2 regions of the Streptomyces sp. NBC_01485 genome follow, and region 2 is predicted to be linked to the other one. Evidence: riboswitches for the same ligand, from Rfam matches in the RefSeq annotation. Region 2 holds a riboswitch; the other holds the start of a gene.
The links. A riboswitch is a leader RNA that binds a small molecule or an ion and turns the genes downstream of it on or off. The one in region 2 is predicted to bind cyclic di-AMP.
Positions count from the first base shown of each region.

Region 1: linked by a shared signal. The riboswitch ahead of OG352_RS35855 (M23 family metallopeptidase) and the one ahead of OG352_RS25790 (transglycosylase SLT domain-containing protein) in region 2 are both predicted to bind cyclic di-AMP.

Region 1 is NZ_CP109435.1:8,132,396-8,136,957, reverse strand. It holds gene OG352_RS35860 (SGNH/GDSL hydrolase family protein) at 1-721, opposite strand, end outside; gene OG352_RS35855 (M23 family metallopeptidase) at 957-1,958, opposite strand; cyclic di-AMP (ydaO/yuaA leader) riboswitch at 1,961-2,124, opposite strand; gene OG352_RS35850 (alpha-galactosidase) at 2,426-4,519, opposite strand.
Region 2 is NZ_CP109435.1:5,691,669-5,696,230, forward strand. It holds gene OG352_RS25780 (GNAT family N-acetyltransferase) at 1-713, opposite strand, end outside; gene OG352_RS25785 (HAD family hydrolase) at 972-1,874, shown strand; gene OG352_RS25790 (transglycosylase SLT domain-containing protein) at 1,884-2,366, opposite strand; cyclic di-AMP (ydaO/yuaA leader) riboswitch at 2,370-2,573, opposite strand; gene OG352_RS25795 (polyprenyl synthetase family protein) at 3,073-4,083, shown strand; gene OG352_RS25800 (LolA family protein) at 4,433-4,562, shown strand, end outside.

The sequences.
Region 1 (4,562 bases), 2.4 Mb from region 2:
GGTCGCCGGAGGACTCGCCGCGCAGCCGGCGTCCGATCCACGGCACCAGGTACTCGCGCGCCCAGTGGACGTCGTCGCGCCGTACGTCGAGGGTGCCGCGCGGTGGGAGCGGCGGCCAGGGCTGCTCCGGGTCGGCCGGGACCTCGAGGCCGAGGGCCTCTCCGGCGCGCAGCGCCACGCGCGTGTGCCCCTCCGGGGAGAGGTGGAGCCGGTCGCCGTCCCAAGCCCTGCGGTCCTGCACGGACTTGAGGGACCACAGGTCGAGCACCGGGCAGCCGTACCGGTCGGCGACGGCGCGGACATGCCCGTTGTAGGTGGCGATCTTGCCCCGCAGGTGCTTGAGCACGGGGACGCCACGGGTGTCGAAGCCGGTGGTCACCATGACCGTGCCGGCTACGGCGGTCAGGGACGCGATCGCGCGCTCGAAGCGCTCGGCGACCTCGTCCGGGTCGGTGCCGGGTCGGAGGATGTCGTTGCCGCCCGCGGAGAAGGAGACCAGGTCCGGGGCGAGCCGCAGCGCCCTGGGGAGTTGGTCCTCCATGATCTGGTCGAGCAGCTTTCCGCGGACCGCGAGGTTGGTGTACCCGAAGTCGCCTTCGGGCCGCCGGTCGGCGAGGAGTACCGCGAGCCGGTCGGCCCAGCCGACGAACGCCCCGTCAGGGCCGGGGTCGCCGACGCCCTCGGTGAAGCTGTCCCCCACCGCCACGTACGACCCGATCACTGATCTGTTGTCATTCTTCGAATCGTCTGCCACAGCAGTTCATGATTCACCTTCGAATGTGACTTACGCGACCGTAGGAAAGGGTTGACGGACGGTGAGATAAGCCACTCCTAAAGAGTTCCCCAATCAGGGAATAAGAGACCGCACACCGAAGGCCGGACCCGGGGATCGGGGTCCGGCCTTCGGCAGCGTGTCAGGCGTGTCGAGCGTGTCGGGCGGAGGTCGTCGGCCGGGGTCAGCCGACGGCGACGCCGTGCGAGCGGAGGTAGGCGACCGGGTCCACGTCCGAGCCGTAGTCCGGCGTGGTGCGGATCTCGAAGTGCAGGTGCGGGCCGGTCACGTTGCCGGTCGCGCCGGAGAGCCCGATCTGCTGGCCCTGGGTCACGGTCTGGCCGGCCGAGACGGAGAGCTGGGAGAGGTGGCCGTACTGGGCGTAGTAGCCGTCGGCGAGCCTGATGACGACCTGGTTGCCGTACGCGCCGCCCCAGCCCGCGGAGACGACGGTGCCCGCGCCCACGGCCTTGAGGGAGGTACCGGTCGGGACGACGAAGTCGACGCCGGTGTGGTAGCCGCTGGACCACATGCTGCCGGCCACGTGGTACCCGGTCCCGACGGTCGCGCCGGCCACGGGGAGGCCGTAACCACTGGAGGTACCGGTGTCGGCGCCGGTGCTCGTGCTGCTCTCGGCGGCCTGGGTGGTCGCCTTCGAGGAGGACGACCCGGACGACGAGGACGCCCCGGACGAAGAAGGCGACGAGGACGACGGGGACGACGCCTTGTCGTCGGACGACGCCTTCGAGGAGGACCAGCCGGACGACGACCCGGTGGTGCCGGTCGTGGCCTTCGCGCCGATCGACAGCTTCAGGCCGGGGTGGATCAGCGACGGGTCGCCGCCGACGGCCCGACGGTTGTCCTGGTACAGCTTCTGCCAGCCGCCGCTGACGTTCTGCTCGTCGGCGATCTTCGAGAGGCAGTCGCCGGACCGCACGGTGTAGGTCCTGGCACTCGTGGCAGCGGCCTTCTTCTGCGCCACCGGAACGGACTGCACGGCCTTTTCCGAAACAGACTGCGAAACCGTCTGCGCGGCGGACTGTGCGACGGACTGAGAGGGCGCCGCATGGGCGCCGGTGGCGCCTATGAGCGGAAGGGCGAGCGCGGCGCCGCCGGTTCCGGCGACGGCTATGGAGCGGGTGAAACGCTGGGACTTCGGACGACGGTGCTTACCCTTCGCGGGCATGGCCAATTCCTCTCCGGCGCCTGCGAGGTCAGCTGTCGGGTGCGGGCTGGAGATGCCCGGCCGCGCCGAGGCGCGGCTTTACCCCAAGCCTGTTCCGGGACCGGAACAGGCGGTTCTACCTGTGGGTCCCCCGCTCCTGCCTTACACGGATGGGTGAGCGGACACCGGACGGCGGCAGGATTAGGCGTCCGTCCGGATTGGGGTGGAACGTAAGCGACCAAGACGCACAGGGACAAGCAGAGGTTGCACGGATAACGCTTTTCTCTTGATCCCCTGTGCGTATTCCCAGTCACGCTCCGTCAATCAATAGGCCCGCTTTTCGCCAAGCGCCCTGGAAAAGCACGCGAATTACGTGAACATGACGGACGACGTACGGTCACTGATATGACGCTCCTCACGTGACACATCTCCAGGTCCCTTTACCCCAGAGCGAGTTGGAAGGAAGGATCCAATTCGGGACAGAACACTCAGATGCGACGCAGGCGGATAACCATCGCATCAAGGTCGCCCCGCAGTCCGGTACGCAACCCGTGGTGCAACAGCACGGCACCTCGGTGAACTTCGCCCGTTTCAAGGCATTCGTACAAAGATGTCGGGTCGAGTCCGCGCAGCCGCAGCGCCGGAACCGGCTCGCCGAACCGCTGGGCCTGGAGCCGGGCGAGGACGACCGCCTCGTCGCCCCGCACGTACTGGACGGCGCTCAGGCCGCCGGCCGGGGGCCGCAGCCGGTAGAGGTCGCCGTGCTGCACGAGGGGCCGGATCTCCTTGTAGAGGTCCACCCACTCCCGGGCCTCGGCGAGGTCCGCCTCGCTCCACTCGGCGAGGTCCCCGCCGACGCCGAGCACCCCGGCCATGGCGCTGACGAACCGGAAGCGCAACGAGCTGATCCTGCCGTTGAGCTGGGTGTTCGGGCTGTCCGTGACCCACGCGGCCATGACCCGGGCGGGGTGGATCTGGCTGAAGCCGTGCTGGATGTCGAGCCGGTCGAGCGGGTCGGTGTTGTCGGAGGTCCACACCTGGTCGGTGCGGCTCATGATCCCGAGGTCGATGCGCCCGCCGCCGCCCGAGCAGGACTCGAAGGCGACGCCCGGGTGGGCGGCCCGCAGCCGGTCCAGGAGGGCGTACAGGGCCCGCACATGGTCGACCCAGAGGCGCTGCGGGTAGGGGTCGTCCGGCCAGCCGGCGTCGGTGAAGCAGCGGTTGAAGTCCCACTTCACATAGTCGACGGGGGCGCTGGACAGGATGGCGTCGAGTCGCTCCCAGAGGTACTCCTGAACGTCCTCACGCGCGAGGTTCAGTACGAGCTGATTGCGGAATTCCGTCCGCTTTCGCCCTGTTTGGAACTGCACCCAGTCCGGGTGTGCCCTGTACAGCTCGCTGTCGGGGTTGACCATCTCGGGCTCGACCCAGATGCCGAACTGCATGCCGAGGCCGTGCACCTGGTCGGCGAGGGGCTTCAGGCCGTTCGGGAAGCGGTCGGGGTTGGGCCGCCAGTCGCCGAGTCCGGCGTGGTCGCCGGTGCGCGCCCCGAACCAGCCGTCGTCGACGACGAACAGCTCGACGCCGATCGCCGCGGCGCGCCGGGCGAGGGTCGCCTGCTGCTCCTCGGAGATGTCGAAGTAGGTGGCCTCCCAGGAGTTGAACAGCACCGGGCGGTCCTGTCCGGCGTCCGGGATCACGTGCGCCCGCTGGTAGGCGTGCCAGGTGCGGCTCGCGCCGCCGAACCCGGCGTCGCTCCACAGGCCGGCGAAGACGGGCGTGGTGAAGGACTCCCCCGCCGCCAGCCGCAGCAGGCCCGAGTCGTCGTACCCCGCGCCGCCGGTGATCTGCACGCGCGCGTCGGGGAGTTGGGCGACGGCGATCCGCCAGGAGCCCGACCAGCCGAGGGCGCAGCCGTAGACCTCGCCGCGCTCCTCGGTCGCGTCGGTGTCCAGGGCCACCCAGGGCAGGTGCTGGTGCCCGGTGTGACCGCGGCGGCTGCCGATGACCTGCTCACCGTAGGTGAGGGGGGAGCGCGTGAGCCGGGACTCGGCGGCCCAGCGGCCGTGCAACTGCGACAGCCGCCAGTCGTCGCGCTCGGGCAGGGTCCAGGTCGCGGAGTCGGCGCGCAGCAGCTCCAGCGGCTGCTCACCGTCGTTGCGCAGGGTCGTCCAGCGCTCTACGACGTCCCCTCGCATCCGGTAGTGCAGGGTGACGGCGAGCCCGCCGTCCCGGAAACGCAGCCGCAGCCCGTCACCGTCCGCCGCGTCGGCCCCGTCGGTCTCGTACGTCTCGAAGGTCCACTCGGTGCCGCGCCGCTCGTCGGTGCGCACGGACAGGGCGGGCCGGACGAAACGGGGACCGCCCTCGACCGGGTACTCCTCACGGCCGTCGAGCGGGGACTCGAAGGACGCCCCGCGCCCCGACGCCGGGACTGCGGCGAGCGCCTCGGCGTCCGCGAGCGCGATGCCCGGGCCCCAGTGCAGGTGGACCAGCTCGTCGGCCTCGGTGAGGTGGAGGGTGTAGCTGCTCGTGGGCCCCGAAAGGAGCCAGGTGCGGCCGTCGTCGGCGATCTCGGGCATCAAACCCCCACTAATTCGAACAGGTGCGATCAAGCACCAACAT
Region 2 (4,562 bases):
AAGTGCGCGGCGATCGGCTGCTCACCGGCGTACAGGACGGACAGTGTGCCGGCGCACTCCGGCGCGCGCGTCTCGGCGAGCGCCGCCACGAGCCGGGTGATCCACTCCTGGGCGAACCGGTCCCGGCGGCCGGTCCTGCGGTACTGCCCGGACTTCCACGCCATGAGCGTGCGCAGCGCGGCCGGGTCGCGTTCGTCGAACACGAACCGCAGCTCCCCGACCTGACGGCCGAGCTTGCGCTCCTTGGCGAGCGTCGTCTTCAGGAACTTCGGCGACTGGGCGCGCAGTACCGACTCGTAGGTCTCGTAACCCTTTTCGACGTCGATGACATAGGAGGTGTACTCCTCGGCCGCGTGCGGGACGAACAGCCCTTGTTCCGCCTCCAGGTTGTCGAAGGCGAAGCTCGACAGCGAGCACGCCCGCATCAGTTCGGCGGCGTTCAGCCCGAGACCCGGGGCCAGCACCGCGCCCTGCGCGTCCGAGACGCCGTACGCGAGGGCCTGGCCCTGGCCGAGCCGGCCCCGCTCATGGGGCAGGAAGCCGACCGGCTCACGCCCCTCGTACACCACCGCCACCCGCGCGCGGGGCCGCACGAGCCCCACGGCGTCGGTGAACTCCGGTTCCATGAAGGGGTTTCGCGGAAGCGTCGACGCGGCACGCAGCGCGCGCCACCGCTCCCTCTCCCCCTCGCCGAGGTCTTCCGGCCTCAGCACACGAATGCGCCCACTGCTCAACCTGACCCCCCGATCAAGTCCCCCCTGGACACCTGGACGGTACCGCTCCATCAGGGCGTGGCGGTAGGTAGCGTGGCATGTTGTTGCCAACCGGTGCAGAGGCCTTTAACCGTCCGCTACCCGGCGATGCGTCAGAAAGCCGTTTCTTTTAAAGGGGAGTTGGCAGAACCGGGCAGCACCCGGTCGTCGTTCGGTGCGCGTCGAACCCGGGGGCTGCGGGATCCGTATTCTCTGATCATGGCCGCACCCACCGCATATGCCGCACGCACCCGGTACTCCCCGTACTCCCTCATCGCCACCGACCTGGACGGAACGCTGCTCCGCGGCGACGACACCTTCTCCGACCGGTCGCTCGACGCGCTCGCGCGGGTGGCGCACGCGGGCGCACGCCACCTCGTGGTGACGGGCCGGCCGGCCCCGCGGGTACGACCGCTGCTCGACCGCCTGCACAGCAGGGGGCTCGCGGTGTGCGGACAGGGCGCGCAGTTGTACGACGCCGGCGCGGACCGTCTGCTGTGGTCGGTCACCCTGGACCGGGAACTGGCGGAGACCGCGCTCGGCAAGATCGAGGCGGAGGTGGGGCAGCTGTACGCGGCCGTCGACCAGGACGGCGTCGACGGGCTGACGCTCATCGAGCCGGGCTACCGGATGCCGCACCCGACCCTGCCCGCCCTGCGCGTCGAGCGGCGCGACGACCTGTGGTGCGAGCCGATCAGCAAGGTGCTGCTGCGCCATCCCACCCTGTCCGACGACGAGTTGGCGGCGACGGCCCGCTCGGCGGTCGGCTCGCTCGCCACGGTGACCATGTCGGGTCCCGGCACGGTCGAGTTGCAGCCCTGCGGGATCACCAAGGCGACGGGCCTGGCGCTGGCGGCCGAACACCTGGGCCTGCGGGCCGAGGACACCATCGCCTTCGGGGACATGCCCAACGACATCCCGATGTTCGACTGGGCCGCGCGCGGAGTCGCGATGGCCAACGCCCACCCCGAACTCAAGGCGGTGGCCGACGAGGTGACGACGTCGAACGAGGACGACGGCGTGGCCGTCGTCCTCGAAAGACTGTTTCCGCAGGACCCCGTTGGACCCTCTAGGACCCGTAGTACCCGTGGACCCCTAGAGACTGACCTCAACGCCCCGTAAGGGGGACTGTCAGTACGCGCCGAAGACGTTGTCGATCGAGCCGTACCGGGCGGCCGCGTAGTTGCAGGCCGCGGTGATGTTCGCGACCGGGTCGTACGAGTTCCACGACGTGCCGGAGACGTGGTAGGCGTTGAAGGTCGGGTCGATCACCTGGAGCAGGCCCTTGGACGGGATGCCCGCGGCCGCGTTGGAGTCCCAGAGGTTGATGGCGTTGGGGTTGCCCGAGGACTCGCGGATGACGTTGCGGTAGATGCCGTTGTACGACCCCGGGATCCCGTGCTGCGCCATGACCTGGAGGGACGCGCGGATCCAGCCGTCGAGGTTGTTGGCGTAGCCGAGGCTGGTCGCGGTGGCGACGGTCGGGGTCGCCGCGGAGGCGCTGGTCGCTCCGATGATCGGGAGGGCGAGCACGGCCGCGCCGGCGGCGGCGGCGGTGAGCGTGCGGACGAGACGGGTACGCCGGTTGCGGCGCGGCTGAGCGACAGCGGACATGACGAAGTTCCTCTCCGGCGCCTGCGAGGTGAGCTGTCGGGTTCGGGCGGGAGCTGCCCGGCCGCGTCCTGACGGACGCGACTTCACCCCGAGCCGTACCGGTATGTCTGAAGCATCCGGTTTGGCGACTTACCTGGTTCCCCCGCTCCTGCCGTGCGGTTCTCTCGGAGGGTGACGGGCGGCGGCAGGATTCGGCGTTCCGCCCGACAGGTCGGGAACGTATGCGACGGCACATGTCCGGAACAAGTGGCGAATTCACAGATCAACCCTATTGACCTCTGTCTGTGGCCTATGGGGTGCTTGATCCTTTGTGTGCGCAAAGCGCCAACTTGCTTGGGGTTGCGGGGGATGCGGGGGATCGGCGGGGTTGCGGGCCGGAGCCGGGTCGCCGTGGCGAGTGAGCCAACTCACCGACGTTCGCAAGAGTGGCAAATCGGACATTAATCCGAACTCGTACCGAAAGGAACGTCGAGGGGCTGGGTGTGTCGGTAACCGACATAAATCATTACTTCTGGGTAACTCTATAAATATCTGTTCATACGTACTGATCAGAAACATAACGGGCGTGATCCGATACCGCCGGGCCTGTAACCGTGGGGGCTATCGGTGATCGAAACGTGACCGGATACGCTGACTTGAGTGGTGGCAGAGACCTATCGACAAACCGCGTAATCGCCAGTGGACACCAGCAGACAGGAGACCCCTCGTGACCGTCGTCGGGCCGTTCGGGCTGAGCGTGCGGGACCAGGCTCTGGAAGCCGATGTCCAGGCCGGATTGGCGGCTGTCGAGGAAGGCTTGCTCGAGGCCACCAAGAGTGAGGTCCCGTTCATCACGGAGGCCGCCCAGCATCTCGTGCGGGCGGGCGGGAAGCGGTTCCGGCCCCTGCTCGTGGCCCTCGCGGCGCAGTTCGGTGACCCGTACGCGCCGGGCATCGTGCCGTCGGCCGTGGTCGTCGAGCTCACCCACCTGGCCACTCTGTACCACGACGACGTGATGGACGAGGCAGCCGTGCGCCGCGGGGTGCCCAGCGCCAACGCACGCTGGGGGAACTCGGTCGCCGTCCTCACGGGTGACTTCCTCTTCGCGCGCGCCTCCCACATCCTGGCCGACCTCGGGCCGGAGGCGGTGCGGGTGCAGGCGGAGGCGTTCGAGCGGCTGGTCACCGGGCAGATCCTGGAGACGGCCGGGCCGACGGACGGGCGCGACCCGGTCGAGCACTACCTCGACGTGCTCGCCGGCAAGACGGGCTCGCTGGTGGCGGTGGCCTGCCGGTTCGGGGCGATGATGTCGGGCGCCGACGAGACGGTCGTCGACGTGCTGACGCAGTACGGCGAGCGGCTGGGCGTCGCCTTCCAGCTCGCGGACGACGTCCTGGACATCGCGTCCGACTCGCACGAGTCGGGCAAGACGCCCGGCACGGACCTTCGCGAGGGCGTTCCCACGCTGCCCGTGCTGCGGCTGCGGGAGCGGGCGGCGCGGTTGTCGTTGCCCGAGGACATCGCGCTGTGCGAGCTGCTGGACTCCGACCTCAGTGACGACGACCGGCTCGCCGAGGCCCTGGAGGCGCTCCGGGCCCACCCGGCGCTGGAGCAGGCCCGCCGCGACACCGTGCGGTACGCGAAGGACGCGCGGTCCGCGCTGGCGCCGCTGCGGGAGTGCGACGCGAAGGCGGCGCTGCTGGAACTCTGCGACGCGGTGGTCCACCGAGCCGGCTGACCCCCTCCGCTCCGGAACGTCCACCGCCTTCTCCGGAACGTCCTCCACCCCGGAACGCCCTCCACCCGGAAACCCCTACGGGTTCGAACCCCCGCTCGTCGGAACCTCCGCTTGTCGGAACCCCCGTTCGTCGGTACCCCTACGGGTTGGATGCCGCCTCACCGCCTTCGTGTCATACCCCAGGCGTACACGGAGTTGGCTCCCCGGTCTGACGCTTTTCCGTGTGCGATTTGGTCAGATGGGAACCACGGAAAACATCACTCCTCACCGATTCGGGTGAGAATGGCGGCTTGGGGTGGGACGTTCAGCGGTATGACCGGCCGCCGCCGACGACGGAGGTAAGGCACACATGGCACCGAAGGCAACCGACGACACCATGACCGGCGGGGAGCCGAACGGCGGGACGTTCGACGGCGGGGAGGCCAAGGATCTGCGCGCCGGGCGGCGCAAGGCCGTGCGGTACGTCGTCCCGGTCACCG